DNA from 2 places in the Deinococcus aquiradiocola genome. Region 1 is predicted to be linked to the other one. Evidence: riboswitches for the same ligand, from Rfam matches in the RefSeq annotation. Region 1 holds a riboswitch; the other holds the start of a gene.

Region 1 (7,214 bases):
GTGGCGGACGGCGCTCGCCAACGTGCGCCTGCCCGCCGACCTGAACCTCGGCCAGCTCGGCGCGGACGCCGCCCTGAAACTCGTCGGCATGAACGACTTCGGCGCGTACTACCCCGCGCAGCTGTCCGGCGGGATGCGCGCCCGCGTGGCCCTCGCGCGGGCACTCGCGCAGTCGGGCGACGTGCTGCTGCTCGACGAGCCGTTCGCGGCCCTCGACGCGCTCGTCCGCGAACGCTTCAACGACGAACTGCTGCACCTGCACGACAAGACCGGCCGCACCACCGTCCTCGTCACGCACTCCATCCGTGAGGCCACGTACCTCGCCGACCGGGTCGCCGTGCTGCGCGACGGCCGCATCGTCCGCGTGCTCGACACCGCCCGCCAGGGCCGCGCGAGCGCGTACACCGAGGGCCTCGAAGCGGAACTGCGCGCCCTGCTCGGCGAGGGCGACAGCACCCGCCTGCGCGAGGACGCAAGGCGCGGCCCGCCCCTCGGGTGGCTGTGGCCCGCCCTGGCCGTCCTGCTCGGCCTGCTGCTGTGGCAGTTGATCGCCGTGACGCTGCACCAGCCGTTCCTGCTGCCCGCCCCGACCCTCGTGTGGACCGAGCTGCTCAGGGCGCACACCGAACTCCTCCCGCAGCTGTGGTTCACGGCCCGCACGGCCATCCTCGGCGCGCTGCTCGGCACGCTCGTCGGCCTCCTGATCGGCTACCCGCTCGGCCGCTCGCACTGGCTGGAACGCTTCCTGAGCCCCTTCCTCGTCGCGAGCCAGAGCACGCCCGTCGTGGTGCTCGCCCCGATCCTCATCACGGCCCTCGGCTTCGGGGTGCTGCCCGCCGTGCTCGTGTCGGCACTCAGCGCCTTCTATCCCGTCATGATCTCCGTCATGGTCGGCGTGCGCGAGGTGGACCGCGGGTACCAGGAACTGTTCCGCAGCCTGCGTGCCGGCAGCTGGCAGCGCCTGCTGCACCTCGAACTGCCCGGTGCACTCCCCGTGATGCTGGGCGGCATGCGCCTCTCCCTGAGCCTCGCGCTGATCGGCGCGGTCGTGTGGGAATTCGTGAGCAACCAGCCGGGCCTCGGCTTCGCGGTGAATCAGGCGCGCGCGTACTACAACGGCCCCCGCCAGTACGCCGCCATCGTGCTGCTGGTCCTGCTCGGCGTGACGCTCAACCAGCTCGTCGGCAGCTTGGAACGCCGCGTGCTGCGCGGCCGCCGCCAGCACTGACCCGGCCGGAAGGAGAAGGAAGGCGGGGCAGGGGAGGCCGGGTCAGCCGTTCACGGCCCGGCGCATCGCGGCCGTGTAACTGCGCGCCGCGCGCCGCTGCAACGCGCGCACGACCGGCCCGCCCAGCCGCGCGAGCGGGTGCCTGGGCCGAGAGAAGGCCAGCAGTTCGAACCACACCTCCCCGCCGGGAGCGAACCGGACCGTGAACCGTTCCTCGCCCTGCTCGGCGTGCCCGTCCAGCGTCCCGTACCCGAAGGCGCACACGCGCTCCTCGTCCACGGTGTACACCACCCGGTCCGCGATCAGGCTCCAGAAGCCCAGGTGCGCGACCTGCACCACCAGCGTCTCGCCCTCCCGGAACGCCGCGTCCGGCGTGCACAGCGTGATCCACCCGGTCCTGAACATCTGCCAGGAGTTCAGCGCGTCCCGCGCCCGCGCGTAACAGTCCGCGCCGTGCCCCAGCAGCGCCCGGTGCCGGTCGTGCGCGTACCCGGCCGGGAGAGGCCCGCCGCGCGTCCCGCCCACCTCGGGGTACGTGAGTCCCGAGCGGCGCTGGGCGTGCAGGAAGGCCTGCACGGCGGCAGGGGTGGGGCGGCGCAGCAGGAACACACCCGTACTGTATCTGCCTCGCCCGCCGGGAAACCCTGACCTTTCAGACAGTGCGTCCCGCGCCGCCCGGTATATTCATGAGTGGCGAAAGCCATCCTTCGGGGCAGGGTGAAACGCCCTACCGGCGGTGACGGTCGCGGGACACCCCGCGCCTCAGCCCGCGAAGCCAGCGCCAGATGCGGTACGGCGCGGCCCGACCCGGTGAGATTCCGGGGCCGACGGTTCCCCCGCGCACGTCGCGGGCACAGTCCGGATGAGAGAAGGAGGAGGCCGACCTGCGTCCCGTGCAGGCCGGTACACGTCATGCATTCAAACAGGAACCGTTTCGCCATCCGTCTGTCCGGTCTGCTCGCCCTGTCCCTGGCGCTCGCGCCCGCCGCGTCCGCGCAGGCGACCCGCACCGTGAACATCGGGCTGGGGTACATCCCGAACGTGCAGTTCACGCCGTTCTACGTCGCCGACAGGCTCGGGTACTTCAAGGCCGAGGGCCTGAACGTCAAGTACCAGCACGGCTACGTGTCGGAACTCATGCCGCTGCTGCTGCAGGGCAAGCTGGACTTCGTGGTCGGCGATCCCGAGGACGCCATCTTCGCGCGCGCGCAGGGCGCCGACGTCCGGTACGTGATGGCGATGTACCAGAAGATTCCCGTCACGGTCTTCAGCCTGCCCGCCAGGAACATCAACTCGGCCGCGGACCTCAAGGGCCGCACGGTCGGCATTCCCGGCACGTTCGGCAGCAGCTACTTCGCGCTGGGCGCCCTGCTGGACGCCGCGAAACTCAAGGAGAGCGACATCCGCCTCGCCAGCATCGGGTTCACGCAGCTGGAAGCGGTCCGCAGCGGCAAGGTGGACGCCGCCGTCGGCTACGTGAACAACGAGGTGGTGCAGCTCGCGGCGGCGGGCATCAAGGCCGACACGCTCGACGTGACGGGCGCGTACCCGATGGTCGGCGTGGGCCTCATGACGACCGGCAAGACCCTGACGGGCGACATCGCCAAGCGCGTCGTGCGTGCCGCGCAGCGCGGCCTGAAGTTCACGGTCGCCAGCAGCGCGCAGGCGTTCCGGGTGGCGCAGCCGGTGTTCGGGTCGGGCGGCGGGAACCTCGACGTGCTGAAGGCCAGCGTGCCGCTGATGCAGTCCGCCGCGACGCGTCAGAACGGCCTGGGGTTCAGCGACCCGGCCGGGTGGAGCAAGGCCGTCGCGTACCTGCAGCGCTCCGGGAAGCTCCCTGCGACCTTCAAGGCGACGGACTTCTACAGCAACGCCCTCATCAGCAAGACCATGAAGTGATCCGCCCGCCGGTCTGCCGGTGCTCGCGCCATGCGGCTCGCGTCACCGCTGGACCGGTGCCGCAACCGGGAGAGCCGCAGGAGAGGGGGCCACATGCCGCGCGCGCGGGTGGCCCCCTCTCCTGTCCTGCCCGCGTGCGGGTCATACGGGTTTGATCCGATTCCAGGGATGCCGGGAAAAGCACCGACATCCCTTCTTGGGCAAAACAGCGCCCTGCAGGACGCTTGCCCGCTTCCACCTCCTCAAAACCGTATTTTTTGGTGCTCGCTTCGCTCGGCTGAACTCCAAAAGTTCAGCTCAAAATCGTATCAGGAGCGCGGTTCGGTCGCGGCGAGGCCCACGTAGTCCGGCTCGGTGAACACGCCGCCCTGGTTGGACTCGGTGCGGCTGCCCTGCGCGCCCTGCGTGCGGCCCTGAACGGCCTGCAGGTAGGTTTCGGCGTCGTCCTCCGGGACGTACCCGAGGGTGTCCCAGCCGTCGCGGGTCATCCAGGCGCGCGTGTTGCCGCTGATGCCCGCCACCGTCAGGTAGCCGACGCGGGGCGCGGTGATCGCCTGCCGGAACAGCTGCACGGCGTCCCGGGGGCTGAGCCACGTGCTGAGGTTGCGTTCGTACTCCGGGCGCTGCAGGAACGAGCAGATGCGGACCGACACGAATTCCAGGCCGTGACGTTCCCAGTACATGCGGCCCAGCGCCTCGCCCGCCACCTTGCTGACGCCGTAGAACGTGTCGGGGCGGACCGGCATGTCGGGGCTGACCTGCTCGCTGCGCGGGTAGTAGCCGACCGTGTGGATGCTGGACGCGAAGGCGACGCGCGTGACGCCGTGCTCGTGCGCGGCCTGCAGGACGTGCTGCGTGCCGTCGATGTTCACGGCGCGGATGCGGTCGTAGCGGTGCTCGTTGGCGATGCCGCCCAGGTGGATCACGGCCTGCGCGCCCGCCATGGCGGCCCGGACCTGTTCGGGGTCCTGCAGGTCGGCCTGACGGTACGTTTCGTGCGCCTGCAGGTCGGCGGGGGGGTTCAGGTCCGTGAGGATCAGGTCGAAGGTGCCGTGCAGGCCGTGGCGCAGGGCCGTGCCGACCTCGCCGGACGCGCCGGTCAGCAGCACGCGCAGGGGGGGGGTGGTGGTCATGCACTCACTGTAGCGGGCCGCGCCGGAACGCCATACCTGAATGTCAATCCCCCCGCGCTGGCTGCACCTGCAGCCGTAAGGAAACATAAATGACGGATACTCCACATTTGTCTCAGGCCTCTCACATCCTTGCTAGCCTGAACTGGGAAGCCACTCATCGGGGAACGATCGTCATGCCGCTCAACTCGGACGGACGGAACTCAACCAGACGCAGGACCGGCGACTCCGCCCTCAGGAGCGCCACAAGGAGAACACCACCATGGACTTTCTCGAACTCTTCAGAAGCCAGCTGAACGGCCCGGTCATGGAACGGCTGGGCGGCGTGCTCGGCCTCGACGCCGCGCAGGCGCAGCAGATCGGCCAGGCCGTGCTGCCCGCGCAGCTCAAGGTCATCACCGACAAGGTCGCCACGACCGCCGGCGCGCAGCACGTGCTGGACCTCGCCGCGCAGGTGCCGCACGGCACGCCGCAGGACCTGCTCGCCGCCCCTGACAGCCTCACCACCCTGCGGCAGAAGGGCACGGCGCTGCTGCCGCAGCTGCTCGGTAACCGCCTCGACGACACCGTGCAGGGCCTCGCGCAGCAGACCGGCGCCAGCCGCGGCGGCGTGCAGGGCATGATGCAGATGATCCTGCCGCTCATGCTCGGCATGATCGGCCAGCAGGCCGGCAAGTTCGGCCTGAACGCTTCCACCCTCGGCGGCCTCTTCAGTGGTGGCCTCGGCGGTCTGGGCACGGCAGCAGCCGGTCTGGGCGGCGCGGCGGCGGGTCTCGGTGCGGCCGCGATGGGTGGTCTGGGCAAGGCGGCGGACGGCGTTCAGGGCACCGTGAGCGGCCTCGGTGACGGCCTGAGCGCCGGTGCGACCAACCTCAGCAAGGACGTGCGCGGCGCGGCTGCCGGGATCGGCGGTGCGGCCGCTGGCCTGGGTGCGGCGGCGGCTGGCGGTCTCGGCAGCGCTGCGGGCGCGGTCGGTGGCGCGGCACGCGGCGTGGGCGGCGCGGTCACGGACGGCATGGCGACCGTCGGTGAGGGCGCTGGGCTGGGCGGCGGCGTGCTGCACAGCAACCCGGCCCTCGGGGGCCGCAAGGGCCTCGGCTGGCTGTGGCTGCTGCCGCTGCTGCTCCTGCTGCTGCTCGGCGGCTGCTTCCTGCTGCGTGGCAAGCCCGCCGCGGTCTTCGCCGTCACCGAGCCTGCCAACGGCGCGGCCGTCAGCGGCCCCTTCGCCGTGAAAGGCACCGGCACGGCCGGCGAGGAAGTCACCGTCAGCGAGAACGGCCAGCCGGTCGGCAAGGCCACCGTCGGAGAGGACGGCACCTTCAGCGCGGACGTGCCCGCCCCCACCGCCGGTGACCACACGTACGCCATCAGCGAGGCGGGCAGCAGCGAGAACCTCAACCTGACCGTCAAGGCGGCCGCCGCGGCCGGCACGGCTGCCGGTGCGGGCGACATGAGCGGCATGGACATGAACGGCAAGTTCTCCATCGCCGCGCCCGCCTCCGACGCGAACCTCCCCGCGGGCGCCTTCGAGCTGAAGGGCAGCGGCAAGCCCGGCGACGTGCTCGAAATCTTCGAGGACGGCGTCAGCCTCGGCAAGGTCACGGTCGGCACGGACGGCATGTGGACCCTGAACGTCCCCAGCCCCGCCGCGGGCGCGCACACCTACAGCATCAAGGGACCGGACGGCGCCGAACTCGGCAGCGTCAAGGCGACCGTCGCGGCCGCGGCGGCCAGCACGGCGGCCTGCACCAAGGACTTCTCGCTCAGCATTCCCGACGGGCAGACCGTCGCCGAACCCTTCCGTTTCGGCGGCGTGGGCAGCGGCAAGAGCTACACCGTCACCGTCACGCGCGGCGACCGCAAGATCGGCAGCAAGGTCCTGCCGCTCGACGGCACCTGCGGATACAGCTACACCAGCAAGCCCGGCAAGGGCACCATCACGTACTCCGTCAGCCAGACCGGCTCGGCCGACGTGGCCGGCAAGATCACCCTGACCGTCAAGTGAGACCAGACTGAGCTGAACTCCTGAAGTTCAGTCGAGCGGCCCCCGGAGTTGTCTTCCGGGGGCCGCTTCTTCATGTCGCTGCGTCATGACGGAAGGGGCGGGACCCCTGTTCGGAAGTCCCGCCCCGTCTGCTCTCTGAGGAGGAAAGCTCCTCCATTGTGCCTCAGCTTCTGCTGAGAATCAGTTGCGTTTGATGATGACGACTTCGACCTTGCCGCCGTTCAGGGTGATGCGCAGTTCGCTGGTGCTGTTGCCGTTCTGGAACTCGCCCGCGTACCGGCCACGGTCGGCGCGGCGGTCCACCTGACGGAAGCCCTGGCGCTGCAGCTGCGCGGCGTAGTACGCGTACACGTCGTCCGCGTTGCGGTCGGTGCTGAAGGTGCTGCGCCACTCGTCACCCTGGGGGGTGTAGACGGGGAAGCCGTAGCTGGGGACGCTCACGACGGGGGCCGGGGCGGGCTGGGCGCTGTAACCCTGCGCGACGTTGTAGTACGCGGTGTCGCTGATCCAGGTGTTCTGCGGGACGGGGTTCACGACGATGCTGAGCGCCTGCGCGAGCTGCTGCTGGCCCTGCACCTTGACGTCCGCGAAGCCCTGGCTGCTGTTCTGCGTCTGGAAGGTGGCGATGTCGTTCAGGTTCAGCTGGGTCTTGGACGCGAGCGCCAGCACCTTGTTCAGGCCGTAGGGCGCGGCGATGTCGAAGGTGAAGCGGTCCTGGCTGCTGGGGAAGGCCTTGACGGTCCCGGCACGCACGTAGTTCGCGCCGCCCGCATAGCGGTTGGGGAGGATCAGGTCGACCTGCCCGTTGGGGTCCACGTTGAACAGGTATACGTATGCGTCCTGGTTCACGCTGGTGTAGATGCGGATCTTGTCGCCGACAGAGTAGTTGGGGGTCTGCGCGCCGCTGGTGTCGCGGTCCGTCCAGACCTTGACGCTCAGGCTGGTCTGCACG
Region 2 (7,214 bases), on a different contig from region 1:
CCTCGCGCTCGACTGGCGCAAGTACCTCGACACGCACTGGTCCGAGGAATCCCGCACCGCCGTGCCCGCCGCGACCCTCAAGCAGCTCTCCGAGCGCCTCACCGAGGTGCCCGAAGGCTTCGGCCTGCACCGCGCCGTCGACAAGGTCCTCAAGGCCCGCCGCGAGATGGGCGACGGTCAGGCGCCCGTCGACTGGGGCATGGGCGAAACGCTCGCCTACGCCACCCTGCTGATGGAAGGCTACAACGTCCGCCTCGACGGGCAGGACGCCGGACGCGGCACCTTCGTGCACCGTCACGCCGTGCTGCACGACCAGAACGCCTCCGACCCCGCCAGCGAGGAATTCATGCCGCTCGCGCACCTCGCGCCGCAGCAGGGCCACGTCGAGGTGATCGACAGCACCCTCTCCGAGGAGGCCGTCATGGCCTTCGAGTACGGGTACGCCACGAGCGCGCCCGACTCGCTCGTCATCTGGGAAGCGCAGTTCGGTGACTTCGCGAACGGCGCGCAGAGCGTCATTGACCAGTTCGTGTCCGCCGGTGAGAGCAAATGGCAGCGCCTCGCGGGCCTCACCCTGCTCCTCCCGCACGGCTACGAGGGCCAGGGCCCCGAACACAGCAGCGCCCGCCTGGAACGCTACCTGCAGCTGTGCGCGCAGAAGAACATGCAGGTCGTGGTGCCGAGCAGCGCCTCGCAGATCTTCCACCTGCTGCGCCGCCAGATGATCCGCCCGTACCGCAAGCCGCTCATCGTCATGAGCCCCAAGAGCCTGCTGCGCAACAAGGCCGCCATGAGCCCCCTGAGCGACCTCACCGACGGCCGCTTCTGCGAAGTCATCGGCGACACCGGCCCCAGCGGCCTGAAACGCGTCGTGATCAGCAGCGGCAAACTCCACTGGGAGCTCGACACGGCCCGCGAGAAGGCCGCCATGCAGGACGACGTGGCCCTCGTGCGCCTCGAACAGCTGTACCCCTTCCCGGCCGAGCACCTCGAAGCCGAACTGCAGAAGCACCCCGGCGCCGAAGTGATCTGGGCGCAGGAGGAACCGCAGAACCAGGGCGCGTGGCTGATGATCCAGGACAGCCTGCGCGAATCCCTGCAGCCGGGCCAGACGCTGCGCTACGCGGGCCGTTCCGCCAGCGCCAGCACCGCCGCCGGGTACGCCCAGGTGCACGCCCGCGAGCAGGCGGCCGTCATCACCGCCGCGCTCGGCGAGAAGGTCCCCGTCCAGACGCTCCCCGTCCAGCAGGAAGCCACCGCCCAGTCCTGACCGTGAGGCCCGTGGTGCGGCCATGCAGCCGCCCGCCACGGGCTTCACGCCTGCCCGGTCACGCCCGCCCCGCCACGACGGCGCGGCCCTGACCCCACCCCCCAAGGAGCTCCAAGCATGCCGAACATCAACGTCCCCGTCTTTTCCGAATCCGTGAGTGAAGGCACCCTGCTGTCCTGGAACAAGAAGCCCGGCGACAGCGTCAAGCGCGGCGAGGTCCTCGCCGAGATCGAGACCGACAAGGTCGTCCTCGAAGTGACCGCCCTGCAGGACGGCGTCCTGAGCAGCGTCAGCGCCCAGGAAGGCGACACCGTCCTGAGCGAACAGGTGATCGGCGTGCTCGGCGAGGCCGGCGCCGCTGCCCCCGCCGCTCCTGCCGCCGCGCAGGACGCCGCCGCTGGCCCCGTCGCGGGCGAGAGCACGGCGGGCGGCACCGCCGCGCAACCCGACAGCAGCAGCCAGAGCGCCCAGGCGCAGCAGAGCAGCGGCAACGCCCCTGCCCTGTCGCCCGCCGTGCGCAAGGTCGTCGCCGAGAACAACCTCGACGCGTCGCAGATTCCCGCGACCGGCCCCAAAGGCAACATCACCAAGCAGGACGCCGTGACCGCCGCCAGCGCCCCCGCCGCCCCCCAGGCCCCGGCCTCCACTCCTGCCGCCGCGCCCGCCGCCCCCGTGCAGAGCGGCCCGCGCGCCGAGCAGCGCGTCCCCATGACCCGCATCCGCCAGCGCATCGCGGAACGCCTCAAGGACGTGCAGAACACCGCCGCCATCCTCACCACCTTCAACGAAGTCAACATGAAGCCTGCCATGGACCTGCGCAAGAAGTACCAGGACCTCTTCGTGGCGAAACACGGCGTCAAGCTCGGCTTCATGAGCCTCTTCGTGCGCGCCGCCACCGAGGCCCTCAAGGCCTTCCCCGCCGTGAACGCCAGCATCGACGGCAAGGACATCGTGTACCACGGGTTCTACGACATGGGCATCGCCGTCGCCAGCGAACGCGGCCTCGTCGTCCCGATCCTGCGCGACACCGACCAGCTCAGCCTCGCCGACATCGAGAAGGCCATCAGCGGCTTCGCGCAGAAGGCCAAGGCCGGCAAGCTCACCATGGAAGACATGAGCGGCGGCACCTTCAGCATCACCAACGGCGGCACCTTCGGCAGCATGATGAGCACTCCCATCATCAACGCCCCGCAGAGCGCCATCCTGGGCATGCACAACATCATCGAGCGCCCCATCGCCCAGAACGGGCAGGTCGTCATCGCGCCCATGATGTACCTCGCGCTCAGCTACGACCACCGCATCATCGACGGCAAGGAAGCCGTGCAGTTCCTCGTGACCATCAAGAACTACCTCGAGGACCCCGCCCGCATCCTCCTCGACCTCTGATCCCCGGTTGAACTGACCGCCCGAAGGCCAGCCGGGCGGAAGCCAAGCCGCCGCCTGCCCCGCACGCCGCCCCACCGATCACGGTGCGGGCGGCGTTCCCGTACCCGGCGCGGGTGTACCCTGTGGGCCACGATGTACACCACCTACGGCAGACCCGAACCTCTCGACTGGCTGGTCCTCGCCCCTCACCCCGACGACGCCGAGATCGGCGTGGGCGGCACCCTGCTGCGCCTCGCGCACGCCGGACGCGCCACCGGCATCCTGGAACTCACGCAGGGCGAGGGCGGCACACAGGGCGACCCGGCCACCCGCGAAGCGGAATGCCGCGCCGCCGCCGCCATCCTGCAGCTGACGTGGCGCGGCCAGCTGGGCCTCCCGGACGGCGGCCTGATGGACACGCCGCAGCAGGCGCGCGCGCTCGCCACGGCGCTGCGCTGGGTGCGTCCGCGCGTGCTGGTCGTCCCGCACCACCGCGACCGGCACCCCGACCACTTCGGCGCGTACCACCTCAGCAAGCGCGCCGTGCACCTCGCGTCGCTCGCCAAGGCCGACGTGACCGGCACGCCCCACAAGGTCAGCCGCGTCCTGATGTACCAGGGGAACGCCGACATCAACGCCAACGTCCTCGTGGACGTCGAAGCGCACCTGCCGGACTGGGAGCGCGCCATCGCCGCTCACGCCAGCCAGTTCACGGGCGCGGCCATCTCCGAGACGGTCGCGCCGGACGTCGTCGAACGCCGCCGCGCCCGCCTGATGTACTGGGGCACGCTCGGCCGCCGCCGCTACTGCGAAGGCTTCGAGAGCGACGAACCGATGCTCCTCGAACCCGAAAGCCTGTAATCCCAACCTGAGCGGAACGCGAAGTCGCCGCCCGGCTGCGAGCACCAACAGGTCCGGTCTGGAGGAGACGGAAGCGGGCAAGCGTCCTCATGGGCGCTGTTCTGACCAGGAAGCGGGCAGGCGTCCCCTCCTGCGGAGCCGTGCCCGTCATGAGCACTGATCTGCCCAGGAAAGGATTCTGGAAACGGCACCGGCATTTCTGTCATCGGATCAACACCATAGAACGCAGACCCCGGAAACGGACCGCGCACCTCCGCCACACGGCCCGGCCCCGGTACGCCGTCCGGCCCATGCGCTCCCACCGCACGCCGCCCACACTGGAGGCATGAACGACCACACCCTCTCCAGACGCCTCTCGTACCTGCTGCGCCACGCCCCGCACGAGGCGGGCCTGACGCTCGCGCCCGGCGGGTGGGTGCCGCTCGCACCCGTGCTGATCCACCTGAGCGTCACGCGCGCGCAGGTCGAGGCGGTCGTGGCAGGCAGCGACAAGGGGCGCTTCAGCCTGCGCGGCGACCACATCCGCGCCAACCAGGGGCACAGCGTGCCCGTCGATCTGCAACTGACCCCGGCCACGCCCCCCGCACTCCTGTACCACGGCACGCATGCGGGCGCCCTGGCCGCCATCCGCGCCGAGGGGTTGCGCGCCATGAACCGCCACCACGTTCACCTCTCGCCCGACCCGGACACCGCCTGCCGCGTGGGTGCGCGGCGCGGCCCGCCCGTCGTCCTGACCGTCCGGGCAGGGGAGATGCACGCCGCCGGGCACGCCTTCCTGGTCAGCGAGAACGGCGTGTGGCTGACGGACACCGTGCCGCCCGCTTTCATTCACGGGGATGCATAACGTCCCCCGCCTTCCCGGTGTGGGCATGCCCTCCAGCACGGCGTGAACATGACCGTCTGGCGGGCATTGACAGGCCGTGCATACCGGGGTATCCTGTTTTTATCACCGCCGAAGAAGGCGGTTTTTTCGTTTCTCGTCCCGATCACCTGTGGTCCGGGCAGGGCGGGACGCACGCTAGCCTGACGGTATGGATCTCGCTGCTGCCCGTGCCGCCCTGCAAGCCGCCTCCCGCGTCGCCGTGCTGACCGGCGCGGGTGTCAGTGCCGAGAGCGGCATCCCCACCTTCCGTGACGCGCAGACCGGCCACTGGGCGCGCTTCCGGCCCGAGGACCTCGCCAGCCCGCCCGCCTACCGGCGCGACCCCGTGATGGTGTGGGAGTGGTACGCGGGCCGCTACCGGGACGTGCTGGCCGCCCAGCCGAACGGCGCGCACCACCTGCTCGCCCGGCTGGAGCGCGAGAAGGGCGCGGGCTTCTTTCTCGCCACGCAGAACGTGGACGGCCTGCACGCCCGCGCCGGGAGCGGCCAGGGTGGGGGGCGCATGGTGGAACTGCACGGCAATCTCCTCAGTGCGCGGGACGAGGTGACGGGCGACGTGTTCCCGCTCGCCGCGCCCGCCGAACTGGTCACGCCGCCCACCTCGCCGCTCGGGAACCGCATGCGGCCCAACGTCGTGTGGTTCGGGGAGTACCTGCCGGAAGCCGCCCTGGAAGCCGCCGCAGACGCCTTCGCGGCCGCCGAGGTCGCGCTGGTCATCGGCACGAGTGGCGCCGTGTACCCGGCCGCCGGACTGGCCGCCGAGACGCTTCAGCGCGGCGGGATCGCCATCGAGATCAACCCCGTCGAGACGGACATCTCCTGGCAGATGACGCACTGCGTGCGCGACGTCGCGTCACGCGGCCTCGCGGCACTGCTGGGCGAGGGCTGACCGGCTGTCCCCCGGCGGGTGTCTGATTTCTCCCACACCTGCGGCCTGCTGGGCTGATACCTTCAGGGTGGCCCGCTCCTCCGGGGGTGGGCCGCTTCCTTCGGGGCGGGGTGAAATTCCCTACCGGCGGTGATGTCGCTTCAGGCGGCGCGGGTCGTCCCGCGTCACCCGGGCGGAGCGAGCAGAAGCCTCGCCCTGCTGAACCGACTCAGCCCGCGAAGCCCGCGCAGACTGCACCACGCGCAGGCCCGATCTGGTGGGATTCCAGAGCCGACGGTCAGAGTCCGGATGAGAGAAGGAGGAACGCTGCCTGCCCCCCCGGCGGGCGGCGACAGACCATGTATGAAGTGAATGCTCCACCCGCAGGGGTGGCGGCGGCACTGCCGGTGGACGAGCGGTTCATGACGCTCGCGCTGGAGCAGGCTGCCGGAGGACTGGGCCGCACGGCGCCGAATCCCCCCGTGGGCTGCGTGATCGTGCAAGGTGATGAATTGGTGGGCCGAGGCTTCCACCCGAGGGCCGGTGAGCCGCACGCGGAGGTGTTCGCCCTGCAAGGCGCGGGCGAGCGGGCGCGCGGGGCCACCGCTTACGTGACGCTGGAACCGTGCAGTCATCACGGTCGGACGCCGCCCTGCGCGGACGCGCTGATCGCAGCGGGCGTGCGGCGGGTGGTCGTGGCGGCGCTCGACCCGAACCCGCTGGTGGCGGGGCGCGGCGTGCAGAGGCTCCGCGAGGCAGGGATTGAGGTCACGGTCGGCGTGCTGGAAGCCCAGGCCGAGCGGCAGCAGGCGGGCTTCCGCAGCCTGATCGTGCGGGGCCGCCCGTGGGTGGTGGCGAAGTACGCCATGACCCTCGACGGCAAGGTGGCGGCGCTGCGCGAGGGGAACGGTGCGGTCAGCGGCCCGCAGGCCCGCGAGCACACCATGCGCTGGCGTGACGAACTGGATGCCATCGCGGTCGGCAGCGGCACGCTGGGCCTGGACGACCCGGCCCTGACCACGCGCGGCGTGCCGGGGGGTCGTGACCCGCGCCCGGTGGTGTTCGACCGCCGCGCCGCCAGCCGCCCGCAGGCCCGCGCGTGGCGTGACGGGGCCGTCCTCGTGACCACTCCCGACAGCGACGCCTCCGCGCACGAGGCGGCCGGGATCACCGTGCTGCGCGCCGGCACGCCCGCCGACGCCCTGAGCGGCCTGGCGGGCCTGGGCGTCAGCAGCATGCTGCTGGAGGGCGGCCCGACCCTCCTGAGTGCCTTCCTCGCGCAGGGACTGGTGGACGAGGTCAGGGTGTTCGTGTCCACGAAACTTCTCGGCGCGGGCCTCAGCCCCCTGACCGCCCCGGCGCGGCCCATGCACGAGGCGCAGGAATTGCACGAAGTCACCGTCGAACCGCTCGGCCCGGACGTCCTGATCACCGGCCTGCTGCACGACATCCCGCGCGTCTGAACCTTCATACACCGTGGAGGGGGGGCGAGTGCGCCCCTGCCTCCACCCGAGGTCAACACATGTTTACTGGAATCATCGAACAGGTGGGCGTCATTGCCCGCACCACAGAGAACGAGGGGAACCTGACCGTCACCATCCAGCCCGCGCGCATGTGGGCGGACGTGGAACTGGGCGAGAGCATCGCCGTGAACGGCACCTGCCTGACCGTGACCACCTGGGACGCGGCGGGCTTCACCGTGGACCTCAGCCGCGAGACGCTCGCCAAAACTGCCCCGCACTGGCGGGAGGGCACGAAGGTGAATCTGGAGCGCGCCATGACCGCCCAGGCCCGTTTCGGCGGGCACGTCGTGAGCGGGCACGTGGACGGCGTGGGCACGGTCCTGCGCGTGGACGCCCAGCCCGGCGCGTACACCATGACGGTGCGTGCCGCGCCGCACCTCGCCCGCTACCTCGTGCCGAAGGGCAGCGTCACCGTGGACGGCGTGAGCCTGACCGTCGTGGACG

Evidence for each region. A riboswitch is a leader RNA that binds a small molecule or an ion and turns the genes downstream of it on or off. The one in region 1 is predicted to bind FMN.
Region 2: another riboswitch for FMN. It lies ahead of ribD (bifunctional diaminohydroxyphosphoribosylaminopyrimidine deaminase/5-amino-6-(5-phosphoribosylamino)uracil reductase RibD); the one in region 1 lies ahead of IEY33_RS14285 (ABC transporter substrate-binding protein).

Annotation. Positions count from the first base shown of each region.
Region 1 covers NZ_BMOE01000011.1:31,623-38,836, reverse strand. The annotation lists gene IEY33_RS14295 (ABC transporter permease subunit) at 1-1,228, shown strand, start outside; gene IEY33_RS14290 (DUF1990 domain-containing protein) at 1,271-1,837, opposite strand; FMN riboswitch at 1,928-2,106, shown strand; gene IEY33_RS14285 (ABC transporter substrate-binding protein) at 2,141-3,127, shown strand; gene IEY33_RS14280 (NAD-dependent epimerase/dehydratase family protein) at 3,436-4,260, opposite strand; gene IEY33_RS14275 (DUF937 domain-containing protein) at 4,520-6,262, shown strand; gene IEY33_RS14270 (DUF4384 domain-containing protein) at 6,443-7,214, opposite strand, start outside.
Region 2 covers NZ_BMOE01000018.1:2,479-9,692, reverse strand. The annotation lists gene IEY33_RS17235 (2-oxoglutarate dehydrogenase E1 component) at 1-1,270, shown strand, start outside; gene odhB (2-oxoglutarate dehydrogenase complex dihydrolipoyllysine-residue succinyltransferase) at 1,388-2,656, shown strand; gene IEY33_RS17225 (PIG-L family deacetylase) at 2,789-3,496, shown strand; gene IEY33_RS17220 (RNA 2'-phosphotransferase) at 3,822-4,340, shown strand; gene IEY33_RS17215 (Sir2 family NAD-dependent protein deacetylase) at 4,528-5,268, shown strand; FMN riboswitch at 5,361-5,572, shown strand; gene ribD (bifunctional diaminohydroxyphosphoribosylaminopyrimidine deaminase/5-amino-6-(5-phosphoribosylamino)uracil reductase RibD) at 5,670-6,710, shown strand; gene IEY33_RS17205 (riboflavin synthase) at 6,770-7,214, shown strand, end outside.